Regions from separate parts of the Stenotrophomonas sp. YJH_SMC_29 genome, predicted to be linked through region 2. Evidence: riboswitches for the same ligand, from Rfam matches in the RefSeq annotation. Region 2 holds a riboswitch; the other holds the start of a gene.

Region 1 (14,686 bases), on a different contig from region 2:
GCCCGTAGCAGCCACGCATGGCGTGGCTCTACTGTGCCGCCATCTGCCTGTCATCTACCGCGCCGACCATGTCGTGCTGGATGGGAGTGCAGGAGGCGGGCGATGACCATGACCGGAAACAGGAGCGGCGCACGCCGCGGCTGGAAGCGGCTGGCAGCATTGTTCGCCGCGCTGGCACTGGGCAGTTCGGCGGTGTCCGCGCAAGAAGCCCCTGCGCACTGGATGGCCTACGCCGCCTCCGTGGGAGGCCAGCTGCAGCAGCGCCTGCAGCAGGAGCACGATCCGCAGGCGCAGCGTGTACTGGAATGGCTGCGGGCACACCCGGACACGCCGATGCCACTGCCGGTAAGCCTGTGGATCGCCGCGGACGGCCGCATTTCGAAACTGGAATTCGACAGCCTGGGTGATGCCCAGGTCGATGCCGACCTGCGCGCGACGCTGCAGGCCGGCCCGCTGCAGGCGGGACCGCCGGCCGACATGCGCCAGCCGCTGCGGCTGGGTTTGGCCCTGACCCCATAGATCCACGCCATGCGTGGATGGCGTGCCGATTGCCCGCAACAGCCACGCATGGCGCGGCTCTATTGCGTTGCCACCTGTGGCTCGCGCGCGGCCGCGCTCCATGCGCGCAGGCCGAACACGGCCAGGCCGAGGAAGAACACGTACAGCGCGGCGGTCACGTGCAGCGACTTGAACAGGTACGCGCCGACGTAAACCACGTCCACCGCGATCCACACCCACCAGCAGGCGACGTGGCGGCGTGCCTGCCACCACTGGCCGACCAGGCTCAGCGCGGTCAGCATCGCATCCAGCCAGGGCAGCGCGGCATCGGTGAAGGTGTGCATGGCCGCGCCCAGCGCCACGCCACCACACAGGCCGATGGCCAGGTCGCGCAGCAGCGTTCCGCGCGCCAGCGGTACGATGCGGATGCTGCCCTCGTCGGTCGCGTGCTGCCGCCAGTTCAGCCAGCCGTAGACCAGGAAGCCACCAAAGGCGACCTGCAGCAGCGTGTCCGAGTACAGCTTGGCCTCGGCGAACACCAGGCCATACAGCGCCACCGACAGCAGGCCCACCGGCCACGCCGACAACCGGCGGCGGGCCATCAGCCAGACGCCGAGGATGCTGCACAGCGCGGCGCTCCACTCGAGCATCACGCTGCTCACAACGCGAACGTCACCGACAGGCGGGCCTGTCGCGGTGCGCCAGGGAACACGTAGTAGTCACCGCCGCTGCTGCCGGTATCACGCCAGTAGAAGCGGTTGAACACGTTGTCCACCGATAGGTTCCAGGTCACTGCGCGTTCGTGCAGGCGATGCTGGAAGCGCAGGCCCGCATCGAACACCGAGTAGTCCGGTGCACGCACGCCGCCGTCGGCACGCGCCACGTTGGCACCGGCATAGCGCCAGCCGCCGGTGACATCCAGGCCCTGCACGAACGGCAGCGCGTAGGCCAGGTGCACGCTGGCGCGCAGCTTCGGCACGTTCACCAGCTGATGGCCTTCATAGGCCGGCGTGCCGGTGTCGCGCGCGCGCGCCTGCAGCACGCTGGCGCTGGCCACGATCTGCAGTGCATCGGTCAGCTGCCCGTTGGCGGTCAGCTCCAGGCCAGTGTGGGTCTGCGTGCCTTCCTCGACGAAGGTGTAGCCGACGTCGCTGCCGTCCGGCTTGGCGTACTGGTACGGCTGCGAGATGCGGAACACGGCCGCGCCCAGCGTCAGCGCCTCGACCGGCACGTACTTCACGCCCACTTCCAGCTGCCGCGACTGCACCGACGGCAGGAAGGTGTCGGCATTGCTGGTCCAGAACGGCGCTTCCTGGCCCAGAGAAATGCCGCGCACGTAGCTGGCATAGGCATTGAGCTGGTCGGTGGCCTTCCACACCACCGCGGTCTGCGGCAGGAAACGCGACAGGCGGCTGTGCCGCTGCGGCGTACCACGCTTGTCGTAGGCACGCTCGTCCAGGCGCACGAAGCGACCACCGGCCAACCACTGCCAGTCATCACCGAAGCTGATCCGGTCCAGCGCGAAGAACGCGGTCTGGCGGCTGTCCAGGCGTCGCGCGGACGGGCCCGGCATCTTCGGCGACGGCTCGAATACCGGCACCGGCGCATCGTGGATGTTGGTGGTGCCGACGTACTCGTTGACGCTCGGGCGCCTGTCCACGGTGCGGCGGAAGTAGTCGGCACCGACGGTCAGCTGGTGGCCGACGCTGCCGGTCTGGAAGCGCCCGCGCAGCTCGGCACGGGCCTGCTGGTTGCGGCGGGTGTCGTCCGGGCTGCGGTAGTCGTAGACGTCATAGTCGCCGTTCGGCGCGAAGTAATTGCCCGGCACGCTGCCATCGGCGCACTGCGTGGCGTAGTAGCAGCCGTAGGCGAAGGCGACGTTGTCATCGATCACCGAGCGGCTGTGGCCGACCGAGACGCGCGACTGCCAGGCGTCATTGAAATCGTAGGTGTGCAGGGCGGTGATGTTGGTGCTGGCGATGTCCACCGGGCGCTGCCACGGCTGGTAACCCAGCAGGTGTTCGCGGTCGACACCGCGCGGCAGGTCGCGCGCGCCCAGCAGCTGGTAGCCGGACACCGAACGCTGCGCGCTGGTCTGGTAGTTCGCATCCACCTCCAGCTTGCCGCGTTCGCCGATCAGCCAGTCGGCGGCCAGCGCGTAGAAGTTGCGGCGGCCATCGGCGTGCTCGACATAGGAATTGCTGGAATCCCACGCGGCATTCAGGCGCAGGCCGAAGCGCGGGGTGATCCAGTGACCGACGTCGACAGCGGCGTAGCGCGATCCTTCCGAATCGGTGCCGAGCGTGGCGGTGCGCACCTCGGTCGGGCGCTTGCCGATGTAGTTGATGATCCCGCCCGGCGCCATCACGCCTGCCGCCAGCCCGGCTTCACCCTTGAGGATCTCCACCGACTGCACGTTCTCCAGCGCCAGACGTTGTTCGCCGGCGATGGACAGCCCGTTGAAGCGGTAGCCGGTGGCCGCGTCCAGTGCGAAGCCGCGGATGGCGATGTTCTGGTAGTAGCCCACCGGCGCGTAGGCATCACCCAGCGAGGCATCGTTGCTGGCCAGCTCGGACAGCGAACGTACCTGGCGGCGGTCGAGGTAATCGCGCTCGAGCACGTTCACCGACGCCGGCGTGTCCTTCCACGAACCGCCGCCGAAGGCATTCACGCGCGAGGTATCGGCCTTCGCTTTGCCCGCCTGCACGCGCACCGCCGCCAGTTCGGTCGGCGAGCGTTCGGCACCAGCGGCAGCCGCATCGGTGGTGGACTCGGCCTCGCTGGCATGCAGCGGCAGCGCGGCGCAGAGGGCGAGGGAGAGCAGGGTGGGGCGAAGGCAGCGGTTCATTCGATTCGTCTTCGGACAACAAGGGAGACGAAGCGACGGCGCGCAGGTGCACCGGCCCATGATGGGGGTGTGGCTGCGGCTCAAAGCTCCCTACGCCGGTGCAAACCGGATCAGGTTCCAAGGGACTCTCTCAGCCTGGCAGATCCAGGCACCCCCGCTTCAGGTGACCATTTCACTACAAATGGTACGGATTTGCGAGCGCCACCCGGGGTCAGATCCCTTTCCGCAGGAAAGGGATCTGACCCCAACGGTGTCCCAATCGGGTCACGCGGCGGCGTGCAGGGCCTGCAGCAGTGCCTGCCCCGGGGCGGTATGGAACCACGCCGGATGGCCCAGCATGAAAGGCTGCCAGGCCACGTCGGCATTCGCGGTCGAGCCGGTGATGCCCTCGAAGTACTCCACTTCGGACAGTGCGAAGTCGAAATGGACCATGGGCAGCAGGTCGGCCAGCAGGTGCGCGCGTGCCGCCGACAGCGGCAGCACCTGGCGATAGCCCTCGAGCAGCGCCAGCGCGATGTCCAGGCGCACGGCCTCGCTGCCGCGTTCCAGTTCCAGCCACGCCACCGCGTTGCGCTCGATCGCGGTGGCGAGGTCGAACAGTGCGCTGGTGGGCGAAGCCAGGCCGAAATCCAGCACGGTGCTGACCTGCCCGTCGCGCCACAGCAGGTTGGAGACATGCCAGTCGTTATGCGCCCAGAGCCGTGGCTCGGCGCGCAGGCGCTCGGCCAGCCCGGCGTGCCACGGCAGTACGTCGCGCTGCAGCTGCGCCTCCCAGGGAATGCGCGCGAGATAGCGGGCCAGCCCGGGACGCTCATGCAGTCCTGCCTTGATCGCCGCGATCGGATCGTCGGCGCGGATCAGATCATCGCGCGCGACCAGCACATGGGTGCTGCGCTGGGGCGCATGGTAGCTGGCGGCGGCACGGTGCAGCTGTGCGAGTGCGCGCCCGGCTTCGCGGGCCTGGGCGACATCGGTCAGCAGCGACCACGACACCGCGTCGCGGTACAGGTCATCGCCCGCGCCGACGGCATGCAGTTCAAAGGTCCACTCGCCGTGCTCGACGGCGGTGCGGCCATCGGCCGCTGGCAGCACCTGCACCACCGGTACGCCCGCCGCAGCGAGATGGGCGATGAAATGGTGCTCTTCTTCCAGGCACGTCGCGCTGCGCACGCTGTGGTGATGGCGCTTGACGAACACCGCCCCGTTCGCGCCGCTGACGATGGCGGCAGCCGACAGCGGCCGCGGGCTGTGCCAGCGCGGCTGGCTGCCGCTGTCCAGCTGTGGGTAGCGCTGGCGCAGCCACGCGATGTCCGCCGCGCTGATCGGTGGCCAGTCGGCAGCCACCTCGTCGTTGTTGAGGCCCTGCACGCGGTGGGAGGGAGACGTCATGCCGCAGCCCGAGAGGGGAAAGTCACATCCAAGGCTGCGCATTCAACGCCATGAGCGCGGCCAACGCAAACGGGCGGGTCACCGACCCGCCCGTCCGTGCAGCCGCGTGGAGGATGCCGCGCGGCTTACCAGCCGCGATGGCGGCCGCGGTCGTGGTAGTAGCGGTTGTCGTAGTAGCGCTCGCGCTGCCAGCGGCGGTCGTCGCCGCGGTCGTAGTAACCGCTGCGGTAGTAGCCACGATCGTAGCGGCGGTCGTAGCGGTTGTCATAGTAGCGATTGTCGTAATAACGACGGTCGCGGCGGTCGGAGGTGGTCAGATTGCCGATCGCGCCGCCGGCCACGGCACCACCGACGGTGGCTGCAGGATCACCGTTGGAGAGCAGGTTGCCGGCCACGCCACCGACCACGGCGCCGACCAGGGTGCGCTTGTCCTTCCTCGACATCGCGCTGGCATCGCTGACCACGGCGACACCGGCCACCAGTGCCAGCGCCATCGCCAGACCACGGAAGCTGAGTGTGGAAGTACTGAGCATGATTCGTTCTCCTGTGAGGTGCATGCCACGCTGGGCAGGGAGGGCGCGGGGCGCCCCGGCTGCCGTGATGTCCACGCTGGCGTTCCAACATTGCCGGAACATTGCCTGGGCCACCGTGCGGCTTGCGCATTCATCTAGCGGCAGGTGGCATGAAGCAAGGCTGAAAGCGGCCTCGGCCGCTCAGCTGGCAGAAAGGGAAAAGGCCACGCGGAGGTGGCCCCTCCCTTCTCTGCCAAGGCGTTGGCATGTCAGACGCCCATCGCCTCTGGGCCTGCCGCGCCGGCTCCCGCGGGGTCTCCTGCTGCGGCTGCAGCACGTCAGGCGCGCCCTGCACCGCACCGCTGCCGAGCGCCAGGCCCTGCCCGCTGGCGGCCCGCGTCCACGGCGACGCGGCTGGCGGCCGGACATGCGCCGGTCGATTCCTTCGACCTCGCATTGTTGTCGGGGCGATTATGTGAATCGCGTCTCAGATTTTCCCGTCACGCAGGTAGTCGAACAATTCGGCATCGCCCTTCAACCCCAGCTTGAGCATCGCATCGCCCTTCTGCCGGCTGATGGTGCTGACGCTCTTGTGCAGCAGCAGCGAGATCTCCTTCACTGTCATGCCGGTGCCGAGCAGGCGCAGCACCTCCACCTCGCGCGGGGACAGCGGCTTGCCGTCGCCCTCGCGCATGCGCCAGCTGCCGGCTGCCTCCACCCGCTCGCGCAGGCTGCGGCTGATGTAGGGCTGGCCGCGGTAGACCGCCTGGATCGCCTGCGGCAGCTCGTCCATCGACGAACTCTTGTCGACCAGGCCGAGCACACCACTGTCGAGCACCATGCGCAGGATCGCGAGGTTGCTGGAAACGCTGAGCATCAGCACCGGCAGGTCCGGGTGGCGGCGCCGGATCATGCCGATCATGGCGAAGCCATCGGCCTGCGGACTGCCCGGCATCGAGTAGTCGGTGACCAGCAGGTCGCAGGGCTGGTCGGCGAGCAGGGTCATCAGTGCCTGCGCGCTGTCGGCCTCGCCGACCACGCGGCCCACGCCGCTGGACTCGATGACGGCGCGGGTACCGATGCGGACCACCGGGTGATCGTCTGCGATGATGATGCGCAAGCTCATGCTCTAGTATGGCCATCGGGCACGCCGGACCGCGACCATCGCGGTCCCTGGCAGGATTCTAGGAGATCGACGCAGATGCGTAGGTGGGCTGTTCGCGGGCTGCTCCTGCTGCTGGCGGTGCTGGCCCTGCCCGTGGCCCAGGCACAGCCGGTCCCTGGGCTGCTGCCGCTCAGCCCGTTGCAGCGCGAATACCTGGTGGCGCATCCGACCATCGTTGTCGGGCAGTATGACAGCGGTTGGCCGCCCTTCGAGTCCCTCCGTGACGGCCAGCAGGTCGGTCTGGGACCGGACTACCTGTCGCATCTTGCACGCCAGCTCGGCATGAAGGTCGAGGCGCGCCGCTATCCCGACTGGACATCCGTGCTGGATGCGGCATGCCGTGGCGAGATCGACGTGGTGATGAATGTCGGTCTCAGTGCCGACCGCACCCGCTGCATGGTCTATACCGCGGCCTACAGTGAGGCGCCGCTCGCCCTGGTGGGCCGGCCCGATGACCTGCGTGCCTCCGACATGCCGGACCTGGATGGGCTGAGGGTCGTGATCGAGCAGGATTTCCTGACCGGTCCGCAGGTGCGCGCCCGATTCCCGCGTGCCCGCCAGCTTGTCGCAAGCGACACGTTGAGCGCGTTGCAGATGGTCATAGACGACAAGGCCGACGTCTACATCGGCAATGCATTTGTCGCCACCGAGCTGATTGCCAGCCGGCGCCTGCAGGGCGTGGCGCTGCTGCGGCCGAGCGACCTGCCCCCTGAGCGGCTGCACTTCGGCATTCCCAACAGCAAGCAACCCCTGGCCGAAGCCCTGGACCTGGCGCTGGCGGCCACCAGCCAGGCCCAGCGCGATGCCCTGGCACAACGCTGGTTGTCTCCGCCGCACTGGTCGGCATCGGCGCAGCTGGCGCTGAGCCAGGCCGAGAAGCGCGTGCTGGAGCAGCCGCTGAAGATCGGTTTCGCCCCGAATGCCGCGCCGCTGTCGTTCACCGGCGAGGATGGCCGGCCCAGCGGCCTGGCCAGCGAATACCTGCAGCGCCTGATGCAGGCTGGCGCCAACCTGCAGGTCGAGGACAGCCACGACTGGTACGAGGTACGCGAGAAGGCCCGCCGCGGTGAGCTGCAGGCGGTGATGGGCATTCCTGTCGATTCACGTTACCTGGGCCCGGACTGGGTGTTCAGTCAGCCCTTCATCAGCGTGCCGAACGTGATTGTGGTCAGGAGCGATGGCGAGTCGCTGCTGGACCTGGCCGACCTGCAGGGCAAGCGCGTGCTGCTGTCCGACCCGGAGCGTGTGCGCGGCTACGTGCTGCAGCAGGCACCGCAGGCGCGGATCATCGCTGCACGCAGCGCCGAACAGTCACTGCAGCGCCTGCTCGATGGCGAAGCCGATGCGTACATCGGCAACCTTGCCGTGGTGGATCACCTGCTGCGCAGCCGTTTCCCGGGGCGGCTGCAGGTGGCGGCACCGGCCGGCTTCAACGACCAGCTGGTGCTGGCCGTGGATCGCCGCCACGGGGCGCTGGCCACCACCTTCGATCGCCTGCTGCTGCAGATGACCCCACGCAAGCGCGAGGCCCTGCGCAACGCCTGGCTGGGGGTGGAGTACCGCAACGGTGTCGACTGGAGCAACGTGCTGCGGTGGGGCGTGCCGGTGCTGCTGGTGCTGCTGACCGCGCTGCTGGTGCATGGCGTCGGCCATTGGCGCCTGCGCCGTGAGGTGGCAGGACGCCGCCAGCTGGAGCAGCGCCTGGCCGAGGTGACCGACAACCTGCCGGCGGTGGTCTACCAGGCACGTCGCGATGCCGATGGCACGCTCAGTTTCCCGTTCATTGCCGGCGACCTGCCGGCGTTGTTCGGTATCACCCGGCAGCAGGCCGAGCAGGATGCAAAGCTGCTGCTGGAACGCATCGAGCAGGACGACCGCGCGCACATCCTGCATTCCATCGAGCAGGCCGCGCGCCAGTTCGCACCGTTGGTCCTGGAGTTCCGCCTGCGCAGCGATGAGGAAGGCACGCGCTGGGTGCGCAGCCAGGCCCACCCCTATGCCGCCGAAGAGGGCGCGGTGATCTGGAGCGGCTACTGGGTGGATGTGACCGAAGCGCGGATGCAGGCCGATGCGCTGGCGGCGGCGAAGGCAGAGGCCGAGCAGGCTGCGGAAGCCAAATCGCGTTTCCTGGCCACGATGAGCCACGAGATCCGCACGCCAATGAGTGGCGTGCTGGGCATGCTGGAGGTGCTGGCGCACTCGCCGCTGGACAGCGAGCAGCAGCGCATCCTCGGCGTGATCGAGGATTCGGCGCAGATGCTGCGGCAGATCCTCGACGACATCCTCGATTACTCGCGGCTGGAAGCAGGTGCATTGCGCCTGGAGCCGGTGCCGCAACCGCTGCGGCCCCTGCTGGAAAGCGTGTGCCGCCTGCTGTCCGCGCAGGCCAGCGCGCGTGGCCTGGCGCTGCACGTGCAGATCGATCCCGATCTGGCGCCGGCCCACGAAGTGGACGGCGTACGGCTGCGCCAGATCGTGTTCAACCTGCTCAGCAATGCCATCAAGTTCACCAGCCAGGGCGAGGTGCGCCTGCAGCTGGAGGTGCTGGGGCCGACCAGCGAGGACGGTGTGCAGCCGCTGTGCCTGAGCGTGACCGACACCGGCATGGGCATCGCACCGGAACAACTGCAGCACCTGTTCGCGCCATTCACCCAGGCCGGCGCCTACATCCAGCGTGACCACGGCGGCACCGGCCTGGGCCTGAGCATCTGCCAGCGCCTGGTGCAGATGATGCAGGGCGAACTGACCCTGCACAGCACGCTGGGCGAAGGCACGCGCGCCGAAGTGCGGGTCTCGCTGGTCGAGGCCGGCAGCGAGGACGCGGCGGCGCTGCTGGCCGAGCAGGACCAGACCGCGCTGCTGCCCGCCGCATTGCGCCAGGCGCGGGTGCTGGTGATCGAGGATCACCCCACCAACCAGGCGATGATGGCGTGGCGGCTGCAGCAACTGGGCGTGCCCTATGTGCTGCTGGGCGACGGCCAGCAGGCGCTGGACCGCTTGTCATCGGAGTCCTTCGACCTGGTCATTACCGACTGCCGCATGCCGGTACTCGACGGGTTTGGGTTCACCCGCCTGCTGCGCGAACGCGAGGGTCGCACCGGGCAGCCGCGACTGACGGTGCTGGCATTGACCGCCAGCGTGCTGGACGACGATGCGCGCCGCTGCCGCGAGGCAGGCATGGACGAGGTGCTGGCCAAGCCGCTGTCGCTGGCCACGCTGCGCACCGCGCTGCTGCGCTGGCTGCCGCAGGCGCAGGGCCAGTCGTTCGACGCGGCCGTACAGGAGGATGCCGCCGACGACGGTGATGCGCTGCCTGACCTGGCCACCCTGCAGCAGCGCTACGGTTCGCGTGCGGTGGCCGAACAGCTGCGCGACAGCCTGCTGCAGGCCAGTGAGGGCGACCTCGCGGCCGTGCTGCGCGCCGTGCAGGCCGGTGACCGCGAGACCGCGGCGCGGCACCTGCATCGCCAGGCCGGCGGCCTCGGGGCGATCGGAGCGACGGCACTGGCCGGGCAGGCCAACGCGCTGGTCGAGCGCCTGCAGGATGCGGGCGGGGCCGACCCGGCACCGTTGTTCGCCGCCGTCACGGCGTTCGTGGCCCGGCTGCAGCATCAGCTGCAGCGACTGGCTCACTGAGCCGACTGCTGTTGCAGGTAGGCGATCACCAGCGCGCGGCGTTCGGGGCTGGGGAAGGCGTTGTACATGCGGGTGCCGGGCACCACGTGGGTGGGCGACTGCAGGAAGGCATCCAGGGTCTGCGCGGTCCAGGTGATGTCGGCGCGGCGCATGCCCTCGGAATAGCCGTAGTCGGGCAGGCTGCCGGCGCGGCGGCCGATCACGCCGTGCAGGTTCGGCCCGAAGCGGTGGATGCCGCCGGGCTGCACGGTGTGGCAGCCTGCGCACAGTTCGAACGCGCGCTGCATGGCCTGCTGCCGGGCCTGTTCCGGCGTGGCCGGTGGCGCAGGCGGGCGCTGGCAGGCCGTGGCAAGCAGGGCCCAGGCAAGGGCGGTGAGCAGGGAGACACGCATGGCCGGGCAGGATAGCGGTGCGCTGCAGTGGCCGGGCTGCGACACGCAGCCGCAGCCCGGGGCGATCACATGCCCGAGTAGTTCGGGCCGCCGCCGCCCTGCGGGGTCACCCAAACGATGTTCTGGGTCGGGTCCTTGATGTCGCAGGTCTTGCAGTGCACGCAGTTCTGCGCGTTGATCTGCAGGCGTGCGTTGTCGGCTTCGCCAACGAACTCGTACACGCCGGCCGGGCAGTAGCGCGCTTCCGGGCCGGCGTACTCGGCCAGGTTCACCTTCACCGGAATGCTCGGGTCCTTCAGGGTCAGGTGGCTGGGCTGGTTCTCGTCGTGGTTGGTGCTGCTCAGGAACACCGAGCTGAGACGGTCGAAGGTCAGCACCCCGTCCGGCTTCGGATAGGTAATGCGGGTGTGCTGGGCCGCCGGCTCCAGGCAGGCATGGTCCGGCTGGGTGCGGTGCAGCGTCCACGGCGGGTTGCGCACGCCCAGCTTCGGCAGCAGCCACTGCTCCACGCCGGTCATCAGCGTGGCCACGGTCTGGCCCTTCTTGAACCACTGCTTGAAGTTCTTGGCCTGCTGCAGTTCGGTGAACAGCCAGCTGGCTTCGAAGGCCTTCGGATAGGCGCTCAGCTCATCGTGCTGGCGGTTGGCGGCCAGCGCGTCGAACGCGGCGTCGGCGCACAGCATGCCGGTCTTGATCGCGGCGTGGCTGCCCTTGATGCGGCTGGCGTTGAGATAACCGGCCTCGCAACCGACCAGCGCGCCACCGGGGAACACCGTCTTCGGCAGCGACAGCAGGCCGCCGGCGGTGATCGCACGCGCGCCGTAGCCGATGCGGGTACCGCCTTCCAGGTGCTTGCGGATATCAGGATGGGTCTTGAAGCGCTGGAATTCCTCGAACGGGCTCAGCCAGGGGTTCTTGTAGTCCAGGCCGACCACGTAGCCGATGGCGACCTTGCCACCTTCGGCGTGGTAGAGGAACGCACCGCCGTAGGTGTCGCTGTCCAGCGGCCAGCCGGCGGCGTGCACCACCAGGCCCGGCTCATGCCGGGCCGGGTCGATCTGCCACAGTTCCTTGATGCCGATGCCGTAGGCCTGCGGGTCCTTGCCTTCGTCCAGCTTGTAGCGGGCGATCAGCTGGCGGCCGAGGTGGCCGCGCGCGCCTTCGGCGAAGACCGTGTACTTGGCGTGCAGCGCCATGCCGCGCTCGAAGGCCGGGCCGATGCTGCCGCCCTTCTCGATGCCCATGTCGCCGGTGGCCACGCCGATCACTTCGCCGGTGTCGCCGTACAGCACCTCGGCGGCGGCGAAGCCGGGGAAGATCGCCACTTCCAGCGCCTCGGCCTGCTGCGCCAGCCAGCGGGTCACTTCGCCCAGGCTGATGATGTAGTTGCCTTCGTTGTGGAAGCACTCCGGCAGCAGCGCATTGGGCGTGCTGCGCGACCCGGTCTCGCTGAGGAACAGGAACTCGTCGCGGGTGACCTTCTGCTTCAGCGGTGCGCCGCGTTCGGCCCAGTCCGGGAACAGTTCGGCCAGCGCGCGCGGATCCATCACCGCGCCGGACAGCACGTGCGCGCCCGGTTCGGAGCCCTTTTCCAGCACGCACACCGACAGTTCGCGGCCGGCTTCGATCGCGCGCTGGCGCAGGCGGATCGCGGTGGCCAGGCCGGCGGGGCCGGCGCCGACGATCACCACGTCGAACTCCATTACTTCACGCGGGGGCAGGGCGTTGGCTTCAGCGCTCATCGATTGCATGACTCGTGGGTAGGGCCGGCATCGGGGCCACCGGCGGTGCCTGGGAATCGCGCGTGCAGCCACGGGCGAAACGGTTGTTTGAATGTGTCAGGGTACCGGGCCGCGCGTGATCGAGCTAGATCGGCGATGTTCACGCCCGGATTGCTGCAATGCAGCGTAGTGCCGCAGCCCTGCCAGTGCCGACCCTGGCCGGCACGCGCTGTGCGGATGACCGACAATGGCCCGGTCCTGACTGCGCGTGAGTGCCATGGCTTTGCATCCGTACGATCTGTTCGATGTCCGTTCCCTGCTCGACGAGGAAGAGCGCGCGGTGCAGGAGAGCGTCGCCCGCTTCACCAACGAGCGCGTGCTGCCGATCATCGGCGATGCCTTCGACCAGGCCCGTTTCCCCGCCGAGCTGGTGCCGGAGATCGCGTCTCTGGGCCTGCTCGGCGCGACACTGCCGGCCGAATACGGTGGCGGTGGCCTCGGCGCGGTCAGCTATGGCCTGATCTGCCAGGAGCTGGAGCGCGGCGATTCTGGCCTGCGCAGCTTCGTTTCGGTGCAGAGCTCGCTGTGCATGTATCCCATCTACGCGTACGGCAGCGAGGAACAGCGCCAGCAGTGGCTGCCGGCGATGGCACGCGGCGAGCTGATCGGCTGCTTCGGCCTGACCGAGGCGCACGGCGGGTCCGACCCGGCCAGCATGAAGACCCGCGCGGTGCGCGACGGCAGCGACTGGCGCATCAGCGGCAGCAAGATGTGGATCACCAGCGGCCCGGTGGCCGACCTGGCCATCGTATGGGCACAGACCGAGGACGGTATCCAGGGCTTCGTGCTGGAGAAGGGCATGGCCGGCTTCACCACGCAGGAAATCAAGCACAAGATGAGCCTGCGCGCATCGCTGACCGGTGCGCTGTTCTTCGATGACGTGCGCGTGCCCGACAGCCACCGCCTGCCGAACGTGAAGGGCCTGAAGGGGCCGCTGGGCTGCCTGACCCAGGCCCGCTATGGCATCAGCTGGGGCCCGATCGGCGCGGCCATCGCCTGCCTGGATGAAGCGCTGGGCTACGCCAAGGAGCGTGTGCTGTTCGGCCGCCCGCTGGCCGCCACCCAGAGCGCGCAGATCAAGCTGGCGGAAATGGCCCGCCGCATCACCACCGCCCAGCTGCTGGCCCTGCAGCTGGGCCGGCTGAAGGAAGCCGGCCAGCTGCAGCCGCAGCAGGTCAGCCTGGCCAAGTGGAACAACTGCCGCATGGCGATCGACATCGCCCGCGAGTGTCGCGATCTGCTCGGTGGGGCTGGCATCACCACCGAACACGTGGCGATCCGGCACGCGCTGAACCTCGAATCGGTGATCACCTATGAAGGCACCGAGACCGTGCACCAGCTGGTGATCGGCCGCGAACTGACCGGCATCAACGCGTTCTGAGTGCACCGGTAGTGCCGGCCGCTGGCCGGCATTGCCCAGCAGCGTATCCGCAGGCGAGCGATCGGTGTACCGAACCGCGCACCGGACGGAACTGCCGCGAGTGTTCAAGGACAGCCTGTAGCGCGCGGCTGTCGGGTCCGCCTTGAAGCGAGCCGAGGAGCGCAAGGGTACCGGTGCGCAGCACCGGCTCGCCGATGGCGGCGCGTTTCTTTGGTTACTTTCTTTGCGCGAGCAAAGAAAGTGACACACGTGAGCTACGCCCCACCGGCAAACCCGTGCTGCCGCCACGCCTCGTACATCACCACGGCAACGGTGTTGGAAAGATTGAGGCTGCGGTTGCCCGGCCGCATCGGCAGGCGCAGGCGGCGGCCATCCGGCAGTGCATCGAGCACGTCCTGCGGCAGGCCACGGCTTTCCGGGCCGAACAGGAACGCATCGCCCTCTTCAAAGGCCACGCTGTCGTAGCGCACGCTGGCGCGGGTACTGAGTGCGAACAACCGATTCGGTGCGATCCGCGCCAGCGCGGTGTCCAGGTCGGGGTGCACCTGCAGGCGCGAGTACTCGTGGTAGTCCAGGCCGGCGCGCTTGAGCTGCTTGTCTTCCAGTGCGAAGCCGAGCGGCTCGACCAGGTGCAGCTGCGCGCCGGTGTTGGCACAGAGCCGGATCACATTGCCCGTGTTGGGCGGGATTTCCGGTTGGAACAGGATCACGTGGAACGGGGGCGCGGCATTCATCGGCGCAGTGTACCTGCGACGGCGGCCGGCTTTACGGCGCGCGCCCTGCGCTGGGCAGGGCGGCACCGCTTACGGGCGCAGCAGGACCTGGGCGGTTTCGGTGGCCAGTGCCTGCAGGTCGGCAGCGCTCGGGCGCACCTGCAGGGCCGGCAGGTTGACGATGACCGAGTTGGCGACGTTTGTGGCGGCGGCGGCCAGGGTGGCGGCGTAGCGCTGGGCTTCCAGTTCGGCGGCCAGGGCGACGCGCTGTTCCAGGCTCGGGCGCACTTCCACCGAGGCCAGGGTGGTGATCGGCATCGCGGCGGCGACCGGGGCGGCGACGTAGCCGTTGCGCTCGGCCAGCTGGTCAG
Region 2 (14,686 bases):
GCGGGTCGCTCGCGGATCAGCAGTTCGGTGAGGGAGGCAGCATTGGAAGACATGCGCGAGGCCAGGACGACAGACGGGAGCGCCGCGCATGCTACTCGTCAAATGCGAATAAGTCACGTTTACATCAATGGATGCACTCGGTCAGCGCGTCATAGACGCTCTGCGAGCTGCCCGGCAGCGGGTCATGCAAGGGATCACGCGCGGCCAGCGCGGCATGGAAGGACTCCACCGGGGTACCCGCCACCAGCGGCAGGCGGCACAACCAGGTCGGTTGCCGGGCCTCGATCGCGCCATCGTTCGCGGACACCGTCAGATCGCTGGCGGCAAATGCCCACAGGCACTCACGGACCGTTCCCCGCGCGGCATCCACCGAGCAGCGCAGTCGCAGGGGGTGAATATCGCTGTATTCCCCTTCGCAGAAGGTGTCCCCGCAGATGCTGTCGAAACCCTGCTGCAGCCTGCCCTCCAATGCAAAGAAGCGGTCCCAGTTGGCTTCCTGCTGCGGATAGTCGATCAGATCCACGTAGGGGTCGGCCTGGGCCGCGGGCGCAACAAGCAGCGCGCAGGACAGGCAGAGCGGCAGTGCGGACATTCTCATATGAAGACTCCTCGGGAAGGTGCGTACAGCCTGCCCTGCCGCACCGGCAGGCCCCATCAGCCAACCCCGGCCCGCGAGGTGGGCACCTGCCGCGCACCGCCGTCAGCACCTTCCCCGCTGCACAGCGCCCGGCAAAGGCATAAAATGGCCAGCTATCCGTCTACATCCCCCACCTGGAGCACACCATGGGTCTGGAACTCGTCTCGCCCGGCAAGAACCCGCCGGAAGAAATCAACGTCATCATCGAGATTCCGAAGGACTCGGAGCCGGTGAAGTACGAAGTGGACAAGGAAACCGGCGCGATCTTCGTCGACCGCATCCTGTCCACCCCGATGCGCTACCCGTGCAACTACGGCTACGTGCCGAGCACCCTGTGTGGCGACGGCGATCCGGCCGACGTGCTGGTGGTGCTGCCGCTGCCGCTGGTGCCGGGCTCGGTCGTGCGCTGCCGCCCGGTCGGCGTGCTGAAGATGAGCGATGAGGCAGGCAGCGACGAGAAGATCCTGGCCGTGCCGGTCTCGAAGATCTTCAGCGGCTACGCCCACGTCGAAGACATCGCCCAGGTGTCCAGCCACTGGCTGGAGCGCATCGGCCACTTCTTCGAGCACTACAAGGACCTGGAAAAGGGCAAGTGGGTCAAGCTCGACGGTTGGGGCGGCGCCGCCGAGGCCAAGCAGATCCTGATCGAGGCGCACCAGCGCCATCTCGACAGCAAGGCCTGAGCCTGAACCGGATCGCTCCGGCGGCAGTCCGCCGGAGCGATGCGGGTCACGTTTCATGACGACGGCACATCACTCTTGGTGCCGTATTAGGTAAATTGCGTCACTTCACACGTCATCGACATCCATCGTCGAGACAGCCAGGGGAATGTGTCGTGCGTATTCTGCTTGTTGGGGATGCAGCCAGCCTGCCGGCCGAGCTGACCGAATTCATTGCCGATCTTGGGGAAGACTGGCAGCCGTTGACCGCCACCGATGGCCAGGCCGCGATGAACGCGGTGGCCACGCAGGGCGTCGATGCGGTGATCGTCTGCCCGCAGTTGCCCGATCTCAATGCCACCACGTTGCTGGGCCAGATCCGCACCTTGCGCCCGGAAACCATCCGCATCGCGCTGGTTGACGCCCAGCACGGCAACCGGCCACCACCGGCGCGCCTGATCGGTGTCGCCCATCGCTTCCTGCCGCTGCCGCTGGCGCCGGAAGTGCTGCTGGAAGCGCTGACCAGCCTGGAAGAGCTGCGCGAAGTGCTGGACAGCCCGCGCCTGCGCGATGCCATCGGCCGCATCGAGAAACTGCCTTCGCCGCCACACCTGTACCTGAGCCTGACCCAGGCGCTCGAGCATGACGACGACACCGACAGCGCCGACGTGGCCAAGCTGGTGGCCGCCGATCCTGCGATCGCAGCCAAGGTGCTGCAGCTGTCGAACTCGGCGTTCTTCAGCCAGGGCCGCACCATCGCCGACCTGCGGACCGCGGTGACCCGGCTGGGCCTGGCGACGCTGCGCGACCTGGTGCTGGCCAGCGAAGTCTTCTCGGCACCGACGCTGTCGCCTGCCGAGCGCAATTCGCTGCAGCAGCGGGCACTGCTTGCCTCGCGGCTGGCCGCGCGCCTGCTGCCCGAGTCCAGTGCCGAACTGGGTGCGACCGCCGCACTGCTGGCCGACATCGGCCTGCTGCTGCCGGGCGTACGCAACGAACGCAGCGAACCTTCGCTGGCCGGCGATACCCGCCCCGGCCATGCCGAGGCCGGTGCCTACCTGCTGGGCCTGTGGGGCCTGCCGATGCCGATCATCGAAGCGGTGGCCTTCCACCTGCAGCCGCAGCGTGCCAACACCCGCAGCTTCTGGGTGACCGGGGCGGTGCATGTGGCGCTGGCGCTGGTCAATGGCGACCCGGTGGACGAGGACTACCTGCAGCGTGCAGGCGTGCTCAACAAGCTGCCGCAGTGGCGCGAGCACGCCAATGCGCTGATGGGGCTGGCACCCAGCGACGCCTGAGCGCGTTGCCGATGGCCCAATGACAAGGGGCGCACCCACGCGGTGCGCCCTTGCTGCGTCAGCGAGTACCGCAGGCGTCCTGCACGCAACGACGGTACTGCGACTCGCAGATGACCGGTGACTTGCCACTGGCCAGGCATTGCTGGCGGAACTCTTCGCAGTAAAGGCCGCCACCGCAGACCCCGAGGCCCTGCGCGAACACCGCGCCCACCAGCGTCGCATAGATCAGTACAGCCGCTGATGCCTGGCGCAGCAACGTGTGCTTCATATCCCTCTCCACATGCAAGCGTCCGGTATTGGACCTCCTGACTGTGTTGATTACGACACGACGGGACCGTGACTGCGCTCACCTTCCAACAGTTTCCGGAAAAACCCTACAAAAAAAGAGGGCGGACCGTTCGGTCCGCCCTCCTTCTGTTGCTACCGCACTTCGATGGATCAGAAGCGCTGGGTGTACTTCATGTACAGGAAGCGACCCACGTCGAAGCCGCCGTAGTAGGCGAACGCCGAGTTCGGAGCCGAGTACTGCAGCGGACCCTTGTGGTCGAACACGTTGTTCGCGCCCAGGGCGATCGTCGCATCCCACGGTGCCTTCCAGCTGACCTGCAGGTCGTGGAAGGTGTTGGAACCGGTGTGACGCAGCGGATCGGTCTCGCCGTTGGCCATGTGGTTCGGCGCATCGCACCAGCCATCAGCCAGCGAGATGCAGCTTTCCTTCATGCCGGAGTAGTAGCGCGCGGTGTAGTTCACACCGAAATCGCCGTACTGCCAGTTGACTCCCAGGTTCGAACGCACGCGGAACAGGCCCGGCTCGCCGACGCGGCCGATCATGATGTTGTCACCCGCGCTGTTCTGGCCCTGCTCGTCGTACTTGGCGGTGTAGCTGGTCTGCCAGTCGATGCTGAACTGACCGATGGCCAGTTCCGGCAGGCGGTACTTGATGCCCAGGTCGTAACCTTCGGTCTTCATCTTGCCGAGGTTGGCGGTGCCGTAGGTGATCGCACTGACGTGGCCGTCAGCCGCACGGGTCACGCTCGAGCAGCGCTCGGCGTTGCCCAGCACGTAGCAGTCACGCAGGATGCGGTCGACGCTGTCAGCGATGATCATGTCGCTGATTTCGTACTTGTACCAATCCAGCGAGACGTCCAGGCCCTGCACCCAACGCGGGCTCCACACCAGGCCGAAGGTGGTGCTCTTGGAGGTTTCCGGCTTCAGGTTCGGGTTGGCACCCGAGACGAACTGGTCACCCGACTGGCACGGCAGGGTCGAGCACGGCAGGTTGCCCTGGCCCAGCTGCACGTAGTTGGCCGGAGCGCCGGCGGCGGTGCATGCGGCATTGCCGGCAACGCTGCCCGGGGCCTTCACGCCGCACGGATCGATGTACGACTCGAAGCTCGAGCTCAGGCCACCGTACAGGTCGCTGATGGTCGGAGCGCGGAAGCCCTCGGCGTAGGTGCCGCGGACCAGCAGCTCATCCAGCGGACGCCAGGTCAGGCCGAACTTGCTGTTGGTGGTGCCGCCGAAGTTGCTGTAGTCCGAGTAACGGCTGGCAACGTTCAGGGTCAGTTCCTTGGCGAAGGCCATGTCGGCCAGCAGCGGCACGTTCAGCTCGAGGTAGACCTCGTTCAGATCGTACTGGCCGCGGGTCGGCTTCTGGCCCAGGCCGGTGGACTGGCCCGACTGCGCGAAGGCGTCCGGCACGTAGTTGCCTTCTTCCTTGCGGTGCTCGACACCCAGGGCGAAGCCCAGGTCGCCGGCCGGCAGGGTCACGATGGCGCCCGACAGGTTGGCGGTGAAGCTGGTGGTCTTGGTGACGCCGCGGGTGGTGAAGGTCGGGAACAGGAAGTCCTGCAGTTCCTGGTTCGCCAGCGAACCCTGGCCATCAACACCGTACGGCAGCAGCGGGTTCCACGGGCGGCAGTCGCCCAGGATCGGCTTGGCCGAGGTGCCGCAGCGGGCAATGCCGCCGGCGTCGATGAACGACGGGCCCAGCGCCTGGCCTGCAGCGATCAGGCTCATGTCGCCGCGGTTGCTCTTGATCGACTCGTTGCGGTTCCACAGCGCGCCGACATCCCAGTCGAAGGTCTTGCCGCCCAGCTCGAAGAAGCCGGTCAGGGTCGGAGCGAAGCGCAGGGTCTTCAGCTGGCTGTCAGTGGTACGCGGCACTTCCCACAGGCGACGACGGAAGCTGACGTCCTGGCCGACCGGGTTGAAGGCGCTCGAACCTTCCAGCGGGGTGCCGAAGGAGTTGGACTGGAACGGATAGCCGGCGATCTGCTGGAACGTCTGGCGCTCGTTGTAGAGCACGTCGGTGTTCAGGCTGATCGAATCGGTGAAGTCGTAGGTACCGTTGATGTAGACCGACTTGCGCTTCACACCGGTCAGCAGGGTCATCTGCTCGTTGGAGTTGGCGAATTCGTCTGCCGTGATGACGTGGTAGTCATTCGGGTTCTTCGGGTTGCCGCCGGCGTTCAGGGTCTTCCAGACAGCCTGCTTGGAGTCGCCGCAGTTGACCTGGGTCGGGTTGCACCAGCTGCCGTTCTGGCTGATCGGGCTCCAGGTGGCCGAGGTCGAGTTCGGACCCAGCGAGCCGTCACGGCTGTACCAGCGGTCCTTGGCCCACACCGGGTCCTGCTTCGAGTACTCGGCCGACAGGGTCAGGCTGCCGCGCTCGCCGCGGGCACCGAGGGTCATCGAATAGGTTTCGGTGTCGCCGTCGCCCTTGCCGTACTGGCCGACGTAGACGTTGGCTTCGCCGCCGTCGAAGTTCTTGCGGGTGATCACGTTGACCACGCCGGCGATGGCGTCGGAACCGTAGATCGACGAGGCGCCGTCCTTCAGGATTTCGATGCGCTCAACGGCCGACATCGGGATCTGGCTCAGATCCTGGTAACCGGCGGTGGTTGCGCCCAGGCGCTTGCCGTTCATCAGCACCAGGGTGCGCTGGGCGCCCAGATTGCGGATGTCGACGTAGTAGCCGCCCACGTTCTCGCCCGAAGCCAGCGACTCCGAACGCGAAATGGCCGGGGAGCCGGCCGAGGTCAGGTTGTTCAGCACGTCGGCGACGCTCGAGAAGCCCTGCTTTTCCAGGGATTCGCGGGTCATCGTCAGGATCGGCTGCTGGGTCTCCACCGAAGCGCCGCGGATGCGCGAGCCGGTGACCGAAATGCGGTCCAGGTCGGTGGTGCCCTTTGCTTCCTGGGCGGAAGCAAAGGCCGGCGCCAGCGCCAGCGCAATGCCGGCCGGCAGCAGGCCGAACCGCACTGCGGGATTACGAACGTTCATCTATCTCTCCAAGGTACGTGTTAGCAGCGTGTTAAAACACCCCAGCACGTTACGATTGCGTTGCAGCGCTGTATTTGCGCGAACCAACCGGAGACTTTGCGGATTGTGGCGGGAGCAAGCCACCGTTCTCCCTGAAGCGCGACGCGGACTGGCCGTAGCGGGCACGGAACGCACGCGCGAAGCTGCAGCAGTTGTCGAAACCGCTGGCGGCGGCGACCTCGCCCACCATCATGTCGGTGTCGCGCAGCAGATCAGCGGCGCGTTCGAGGCGCAGCCGTGCCGAAAGCGACTGCGGGCTTTCCTCGTACAGGCTCTGGAAGGTCTTGGAGAGATACCAGCTGGAGAAGTTGGTCAGCTCCGCCAGTTCGCCGATGCGCACCACCCGGTGGCTGTTGCCTTCCAGATAGAGGCGCGCGCGCTGCATGCGGCCGAACACCTGGCGCTTGCGGCTGCGCGAACGGCCCGGACAGCGCTGCACGTTGTCGGCGAGGCCACGCTGCAGGCCCGCCAGGTGCAGCAGCAGCGGACGCAGGGCCTGGGCCGGCTGGCCGCTGGCCAGCGCGTCGCGCCACAGGCGCAGCGCGACGCGGGCATCACTGCGGTTCATGCGGCCGCGACCGGCATACAGGCCGCAGTCGGCCATTTCGGTCAACACGCGAAGCGCTTCGACGTTCAGGTTCAGGCCGACGCACAGCCCGTTGCGGCCGGCCTGCACCAGCGGCCGCGATTCCTTCTCGAACGCGATCCACTCGCCCTGGCGCAGGCGGAAGCGCCCTTCCTTGGCCTCGACCCAGGAACTGCCACGTACCTGCATCCAGACGGTGAAGCTCGAACCGGCAGTCTGCAGGCTGCCCAGGCGGGCCACGCCGAGGCAGGTCGGCGCGGCATCGTCGATCGACCGGTCCAGGGAAACGGATTGGCCGCGATCGGCCAGCGAGAGTTGACGCATGGGGGCACCACGGATTTGCCTAGTACAGGCCTCCGTTTTGCCAAATGAGGCGGCACCGCGTCAGGAAAGTCAGACGAGATCGCCACGAAATCGCCACGAGATCGCGACGAAGAAATTACGAAGGTCCATTTCCCTTGAACAACAACAACTTGGAGAACGCCGGGAACAGCGCGGGAGGGCGCTCGGGCAACCGCATCACGCCGATGTCGGCGCCATCACTGACCGCCATCGCCACGAACAGGTCACGCCCATCCGCGCTGGCGCTGAGCCCGTTGCCGGCACTGAGCCGTTCGGCGTCCAGGCAGCGTTCCGGCTCTTCGTGGCCGGGCTGGATGCGCACGAAGGTGGTGCCACACGTGGTCGAGGTACCGAGGTAGCCGATGCCGTTGTTGCCGGCCACCGTCCAGGCCCGGTATCGCCAGCGGCTGGGCCGGTCATCGCTGATCTGCTGCACGCTGGCCGGCGACAATCCTGCGTCCACCGACCACAGTCCCCCGGCCGCCAGGCGGGTGAACAACACGCGGCCGCTGTTGCGGTCGAAGCGCGCCTGCGACACCCCGTCGATGCTGGCCAGCCGCCGCCACGGCTGGGCGCTGCGGTCATACAGGCTCAACCGGGTGCGCTGGTCGGCATCGCGTTCGACCACGAACACCTGCTCCGGCGCCGCGCCATACAGCGCCTGCAGCGGCTGTTCGGCCGGCACCGGCAGCGGTTGCAGGCGTTCATCGCGTGGCGCGATCTCGTAGACCACGGTCCGCCCATGCGCATCGCGGCCGACCACCAGCAGCCGACGGCTGTCGGCCGACCAGTCCGGTGCCTGCCGCGCTTCGGGCCGCAGGCCTTCGATGGGACGCAGCGAATCGGGCCGCTGCATGTCCGCCCACCACAGCGCGAAGCTGCCGGAGCGATCGGAGGTAAAGACCAGCTGGCGCCCATCGGGCGCTGCCATCGGCTGCCCATCGCGGCCGCTGGAGGCAAACAGGCGCTCGGGCGCGCCGTTGCCCTGCATGGGCACCTTGAACACGCCGAACTGTGCGCGCCGGTGAACGAAGGCCAGCATGCCACCGCGTCGTGACACGGCCGGCCATTGCGCATCATCCAGGCCGGCATCGCGCAGCGTGTGCCGTTCCACATCCAGGTAATAGAGCCGGGCTTCGCTGTCGACGCGACGGCCGAACACGATGGTGCGGCCGTCGTCCAGCCAGGCCCAGCCACGCAGCTCGGCCGCTTCGTTGGTCAACTGCTCCGGCGTGCCGCCCGCAGCGGGCACCCGCCACAGATCACCGAGCTGCGGATTGCGCACGAACACCAGCCATTGCCCGTCGGGCGAATAGCGCGGCGCGTAGTCGAAGTCATCCTCGTCGACGCTGTACGCCAGCGCCCGCCACTGGCCACTGGCCAGGTCCAGCACGCGGATGCCACGGTGTGCATAGCGCCCGACCATGCTGCCGAATACCAGGCCACGCCCATCAGGCGTCCAGTCGAAGCTGAGCAGTTCAGTGCCATCGCAGCGGGTGGCCTGGCGCAGCGCGCCGCCGGTGGCGCTGGCGATCAGCACCTGGCAGCCACCGTCGGCGGAGAACCGCGCAATGGCGATCTCACGACCATCCGGCGACCAGTTCGGGAAGCGATCGACCGCACCGGCCGGGGGAACCAGCAACTGGCGCGCCGGCGCGTTGCCGGAGGTCTGCACCTTGATCGCGCCACCGCCGTTGCCATCTTCGTTGGCGCCCTCGTAGGCCACCAGCGAACCGTCCGGTGACAGCGTGGGATAGGTTTCAAAGCCGCTGGTCGCGGTGATCAACCGATACGGACGCTGCGGGCTGCCGATCACCCGCGTGCCGTTTTCCACGGCGGCCTCTACCGCCGAACTGCTGGCCGGCGCCCGACGCAGCAACAGCGCAGTGAGCACCAGCAGCAACGCCAGCATCACCAGGCCCAGTGCCAGCAGCACGCGACGGCGGACATGACGCCAGCGACGGCGCGCGCCCTCTGCATGCGCGGGCAACGCAGCAGCAGTCTCCGGCTGCACGGCCAGGTCTTCGTCCTCAGCCGCGACTGCGGCCGCAGGCCCGGCATCGTCCAGCACCTGCACCGGCACCCGCAGCCGGTAGCCGGTCTTGGCGATGGTTTCGATATAGGCCTGCCCGTTGCCGTCGTCGTTGCTGAACGCCTTGCGCAACTGGGTGACAGCCTGGGTGAGCACATCGTTGGTCGGCAGCGTGTCCGGCCACACTTCCGCGAACAGTTCATCGCGGGTCACCACGCGCCCCGGCTGCCGCAGCAGCACGCGCAGCACACCCAGCGCTTTCGGCGTCAGCCGGCGCGCACGACGCGCACCGACGACCTCGACCTCACGCGAGGACAGAGTGACGGTGCACTCTCCTATCCGTATCCGGTCGGATACAGGTGGCTGGATTTCGCTGCTGTTCATTTTCTGCTACACAGTAGAGACAGTCCCGGGCAGCGTTTGCCTTCGATACCGCCCCATCCTGGGAACAGCGAAAAGCCAGACTCCGCACAAAGCATCGGCGCATACCGCAAAAACAATCGAGCGCGCGAATACTAGCCTATGCCGGTTACCTCGCCTATCGCGTGGTCGACATCAGGCTCTCTCTCGCCGACGCATTCACATAATTCGCGACACCATTCGCGCCCTTTTGGGCGCGAAATTTTTATCTGGCGTTCATTTTCATGCACGCCGCAACATGGTCAGTCCGACCAGTCGCGAAACCACCAAAGCGACGTACATCACGCCGGAAAACTGCTCCAGCATGACCAGTGCACGTGCCTGCGGATGCAGTGGCACGACGTCACTCAGACCCACGCCGGAGAGCAAGCTGAAGCTCAGATAAAGCAGCTCCATCCAAGTGCGCTGCGCGCCACCGCTGGAGCCGTGGAAACTGCCTGGATACCACTGCTGGCACACCGCGAATGCGAAGGCGAACGCCCACGCCAGCAGCGTAAAGGTCGCGCCGGCGGCGAACAGCTCGTCACGGGTGACCTTGTGGTCCTGGAGCATGTAGGCGATCAGTGCGCCGGCCGTATAGAAGTACAGCAGGCTTTCCAGCAACTGCGCGGTGGTCAGCAGCGTGGTGCGGTCGAGCAGCGCACCGGCCAGCGAAAACACCACCGACGGAATGGCCAGCAACAGTGCCAGCCAGGTACCCAGCGGGCTGCGCTGGACCACCCACAGCGCCAGGCCGAGAACCGCCATGCCGAACATGCCCAGTGCCGCGCGGCCGGCGGCGGTGTCATCCAGCGCGGGGTACAGCAGCACCGCCAGCAACTGCGCGCCCAGCAACCAGGCCGAGGGATGACGGCGGGCAATGGCCAGCCAATGGGTGGTGATCGCAACGGGCATGGCGTGCATTCCCCTGGGTGATGGGCGGAGAATAGCCGGGCGCGGCGTGATGAGCGGTAGTGCCGGCCGCTGGCCGGCACCCCGTTTCCGCATCAGCCCTGGTGGTATACCTCGGCGCCGGCGGCACGGAACTCCTCCGACTTCTCCTTCATGCCCGCCTCGGCGTAGTCGCGCACATCCTGGGTGATCTTCATCGAACAGAAGTGCGGGCCGCACATCGAGCAGAAGTGCGCCAGCTTGTGAGCATCCTTCGGCAGCGTCTCGTCATGGAACTCCTTGGCCTTCTCCGGATCCAGGCCCAGGTGGAACTGGTCTTCCCAGCGGAACTCGAAGCGCGCCTTGCTCAGCGCGTTGTCGCGCACCTGCGCGCCCGGATGGCCCTTGGCCAGGTCGGCCGCATGCGCGGCGATGCGGTAGGCCATGATGCCGTCACGCACGTCCTGGCGATTGGGCAGGCCGAGGTGCTCCTTCGGCGTCACGTAGCAGAGCATCGCCGTGCCGAACCAACCAATCATCGCCGCACCGATCGCGCTGGTGATGTGGTCGTAGCCCGGCGCGATATCGGTGGTCAACGGCCCCAGCGTATAGAACGGCGCTTCGCCGCACTCGCGCAGCTGCTTGTCCATGTTCTCCTTGATCAGCTGCATCGGCACGTGGCCGGGGCCTTCGATCATGGTCTGCACGTCGTGCTTCCAGGCGATCTTCGTCAGCTCGCCCAGCGTTTCCAGCTCACCGAACTGCGCGGCATCGTTGGCGTCGGCGATGCAGCCCGGGCGCAGGCCGTCGCCCAGCGAGAAGGTCACGTCGTAGGCCTTCATGATCTCGCAGATGTCTTCGAAGTGCGTGTAGAGGAAGTTCTCCTTGTGGTGTGCCAGGCACCACTTGGCCATGATCGAACCACCGCGGCTGACGATGCCGGTCACCCGCTTGGCGGTGAGCGGCACGTAGCGCAGCAGCACGCCGGCATGGATGGTGAAGTAGTCCACGCCCTGTTCCGCCTGCTCGATCAGCGTGTCGCGGAAAATCTCCCAGGTAAGCGCTTCGGCGCGGCCGTCGACCTTTTCCAGCGCCTGGTAGATCGGCACGGTACCGATCGCCACCGGCGAATTGCGGATGATCCATTCGCGGGTCTCGTGGATGTGCTTGCCGGTGGACAGGTCCATCACCGTGTCACCGCCCCAGCGGATCGCCCACACCAGCTTCTCCACTTCCTCGGCAATGCCCGAGGAAACCGCACTGTTGCCGATGTTGGCATTGATCTTGGTCAGGAAATTGCGACCGATGATCATCGGCTCGCTTTCCGGATGATTGATGTTGTTGGGCAGCACCGCACGGCCGCGCGCGATCTCGTCACGTACGAACTCGGGGGTGATGATCTTCTGGATCGACGCGCCGAACGCCTCGCCTGGATGCTGCTGCAGCAGGCCCGCATCGCGGATGGCGTCCAGCCGCTGGTTCTCGCGGATGGCGACGAATTCCATTTCCGGCGTGATGATGCCGCGGCGCGCGTAGTGCATCTGGGTGACATTGGCGCCTGCGCGGGCACGGCGCGGCAGGCTGCGCGCGGGGAAGCGCACGGCATCGAGCCTGGGGTCATGCTCGCGATCGCGACCGAACGACGAGCTCAGGCCATCGAGCTGCTCGGTATCGCCGCGTTCCTCCACCCAGCTCCGGCGCAGCGCCGTCAGGCCCGAAGACAGGTCGATGCGCACGTCCGGATCGGTGTACGGGCCGGACGTGTCATAGACCGTGACCGGCGCATTCTCTTCGCCACCGAACAGCGTCGGGGTGCGGGTCAACGCGATCTCGCGCATCGGCACCTGCAGATCCGGGCGCGAACCGGGCACGTGGATCTTGCGCGAGCCGGGAATGGGCCGGGTCACGGATTCGGAGAGTTGCTGGGCCTGTTGCTGCAGGGCGGAGAGCTGTGCGTTCATCGGGCATCGTCCAGGAAGGTCAGGGACGAAGCGGCGGCGCACTGCGAACGCGCGCGGACGGTCCTTGGGCGGCGTCCGGGCACGGCGGCACTGCAAAGCTTCCCTACGCCGGTATGAGCCGGATCAGGTTCCAAGGGACTGTCTCAACCGTGGCCAACTGTGGCCGCGGTACCCCCGCTTCTTGGCGTGCATTAGAGCATAGACCGCCCGCCTCCGGCGTTGCCTGCGGGGTCAGCTCCGTTTTCCTGCGGGAAGCGGATCTGCCCCTGATCGCTACTCGTTAACAGAACCATGACGTTGCGTTCAGTAACGTGCACGCCCATCGTGTCGCTGCGACCGATGCTTCCCTCGCCGCCCCTGCGGCCCCTGCCCGGTCCGTGCTGCACGCCGCCGGCCCCTCGCTGCAAGCTCTGCTCGCTCCCCTCAATCCCCTTGATCGGAGAAGCTCCTTCATGGTGTTTCGCGTTTCCATCGCACTGGTCCTGCTGCTGGTGCTGCTCGCCGGCATCGCCCCCGGCCCCTTCAACGCCGTGGTGCAGAGCATCCTCGGCGAACTCATCCGTGGCATCGGCTGGCTCTACCTGCTGGTGGTGTTCCTGGCCCTGGTGTTCCTGATGTACCTGGCCTTTGGCCGCTTCGGCAATCTGCGCATCGGCGGCGAAGACGCCGAGCCGGAGTTCTCCCGGGCCAGCTGGATGTCGATGCTGTTCGCCGCCGGCATGGGCATCGGCCTGGTGTTCTGGGGCGCCGCCGAGCCCATTTCGCACTTCAGCAAGCCACCGGAGGGACTGGCGCCGGAGAGCATGGACGCTGCGCGTGCGTCGATGCGCTACGCGTTCTTCCATTGGGGCCTGCACCCCTGGGCGATCTACGCGTTGATCGGCCTGGCAATGGCCTGGTTCCAGTTCAACCGCAATGGTCGGGGCCTGGTCAGTGACATGCTGCAGCCGATCATCGGCCGCCACCACCGCGGCTGGATCGGCCGCGTGGTCAACATCGCCGCTGTCGTCGCCACCGCGATCGGTGTTGCCACCACGCTGGGTTTCGGCACCATCCAGATCGCCGCGGGCATGCAGCGCGTATTCGGCCTGCACGCCGGCCCCACGCTGCAGCTGGTGATCATCGCAGTGGCCTTCGTGCTGTACATGGCCTCCACGCTCAGCGGTGTCGACCGCGGCGTCAAATGGCTGTCCAACTTCAACCTGGCCCTGGCGGCCGTGCTGTTGCTGCTGGTGCTGGTGCTGGGCCCGACCGGCGCGATCTTCAACACGTTCACCACCACGCTCGGCTCCTACCTCAACCAGCTGGTGACGATGAGCCTGCGCATGTCGCCGTTCTCATCCAGCACCTGGGTGGCCGACTGGACGATCTTCTACTGGGCCTGGTGGATTTCCTGGGCACCGTTCGTCGGTTCGTTCATCGCGCGCATTTCGCGCGGGCGCAGCGTGCGCGAGTTCGTGATCGGCGTGGTGCTGGCCCCGACGCTGCTGGGCTTCTTCTGGTTCTCGGTGTTCGGCGGCACCGCAATCTGGATGCAGATCTTCGGCCAGGCCGACCTTGTGCAGGCACTGGGCAATGGCTACGAGACGGTGCTGTTCACGATGTTCGACAGCATGCCGCTGCCGTTGCTGCTGTCGTGCATCGCGCTGGTGCTGTTGATGATCTTCTTCGTGACGTCGGCCGACTCGGCGGTACTGGTGCTGGCCAGCATGTCCACCGATGAAGCCGGTGACCCACCGTCCAAGCGCAAGCTGGCCTGGGGTGTGGGCGTGGCGCTGATTGCCGGTGCACTGCTGCTGGCCGGTGGACTGGATGCGCTGCAGGGCATGATCACGATCGCGGCGTTGCCGTTCGCGCTGCTGATGGTGCTGGTGATGGTGTCGCTGTACCGGGTACTGGACCAGGAATACACGCGTGAGCGACGCCAGGCGCAGCGTCAGCGGCACATGATCGATGCGTGGATCGCACGCGAGATGGCGGCGCAGGAGGAGACGCAGGCGGAGGCCGCGCGCGCGCAGGATCGGGATTGAGGGGGTTTTGCAGCCTGCGGCTGCACTGCTTTTCCAGGCAAGGGCCACGGTCAAATTCAAAGGCGGCTCCGGGTTTCTGCTGGTTGGGTGGGGCGGTGTGGGTGGGCAGGACACGCCGTGAACCCATCCATGGGGGCTCGATGGCGCCATCCATGGCGCCAACGGTCCTGCCCACCCACACCGCCCCACCCCCGACAGTTTCCCGGTAACGGTTGGTTTTCCACGCTTTGCGTGGAAGATGTGTATCGGAAAACAAGAAGGGGTCGGATCCGTTTTCCTGCGGAAGACGGATCCGACCCCAACCATCAGCACGCGGCTGTTGCTGTTGCTTTTGATCTTCTTTTTTCTTCCTGCGGTGGCGGCCGCAGAAAACTGTCAGAGGCCGGGTGGGTGGGCTGGGCGGGGGTGTCTGATCTGGCCCCCCGTCAGCGGACGCCAAGAAGCGATACTTTGATCGCACTTGGAGGTCCCTTATGTCCCGTATCACCCGTCGTAGCTACACCGATGAGTTCAAGCACCAAGCCGTG

Evidence for each region. Region 2 has a riboswitch for thiamine pyrophosphate ahead of thiC (phosphomethylpyrimidine synthase ThiC). Riboswitches for the same ligand answer to the same signal wherever they lie in the genome.
Region 1: it holds a riboswitch for thiamine pyrophosphate, as region 2 does, so the genes downstream of both, AC5P9I_RS11485 (TonB-dependent siderophore receptor) here and thiC (phosphomethylpyrimidine synthase ThiC) in region 2, are expected to answer to the same signal.

Annotation. Positions count from the first base shown of each region.
Region 1 is NZ_JCAFUK010000009.1:38,595-53,280, forward strand. It holds gene AC5P9I_RS11475 (hypothetical protein) at 103-519, shown strand; gene pnuC (nicotinamide riboside transporter PnuC) at 579-1,148, opposite strand; gene AC5P9I_RS11485 (TonB-dependent siderophore receptor) at 1,157-3,346, opposite strand; TPP riboswitch at 3,417-3,512, opposite strand; gene AC5P9I_RS11490 (phosphotransferase enzyme family protein) at 3,611-4,735, opposite strand; gene AC5P9I_RS11495 (glycine zipper 2TM domain-containing protein) at 4,861-5,268, opposite strand; gene AC5P9I_RS11500 (response regulator) at 5,735-6,373, opposite strand; gene AC5P9I_RS11505 (ATP-binding protein) at 6,449-10,048, shown strand; gene AC5P9I_RS11510 (c-type cytochrome) at 10,042-10,440, opposite strand; gene AC5P9I_RS11515 (electron transfer flavoprotein-ubiquinone oxidoreductase) at 10,506-12,182, opposite strand; gene AC5P9I_RS11520 (acyl-CoA dehydrogenase family protein) at 12,439-13,602, shown strand; gene AC5P9I_RS11525 (tRNA (cytidine(34)-2'-O)-methyltransferase) at 13,857-14,336, opposite strand; gene AC5P9I_RS11530 (XAC0231 family protein) at 14,406-14,686, opposite strand, start outside.
Region 2 is NZ_JCAFUK010000002.1:14-14,699, reverse strand. It holds gene AC5P9I_RS03230 (RNA polymerase sigma factor) at 1-53, opposite strand, end outside; gene AC5P9I_RS03225 (hypothetical protein) at 125-598, opposite strand; gene ppa (inorganic diphosphatase) at 784-1,320, shown strand; gene AC5P9I_RS03215 (HDOD domain-containing protein) at 1,473-2,594, shown strand; gene AC5P9I_RS03210 (hypothetical protein) at 2,653-2,862, opposite strand; gene AC5P9I_RS03205 (TonB-dependent receptor) at 3,033-5,879, opposite strand; gene AC5P9I_RS03200 (helix-turn-helix transcriptional regulator) at 5,929-6,828, opposite strand; gene AC5P9I_RS03195 (winged helix-turn-helix domain-containing protein) at 6,944-9,262, opposite strand; gene AC5P9I_RS03190 (ion channel) at 9,521-10,192, opposite strand; gene thiC (phosphomethylpyrimidine synthase ThiC) at 10,285-12,129, opposite strand; TPP riboswitch at 12,212-12,315, opposite strand; gene AC5P9I_RS03180 (BCCT family transporter) at 12,582-14,159, shown strand.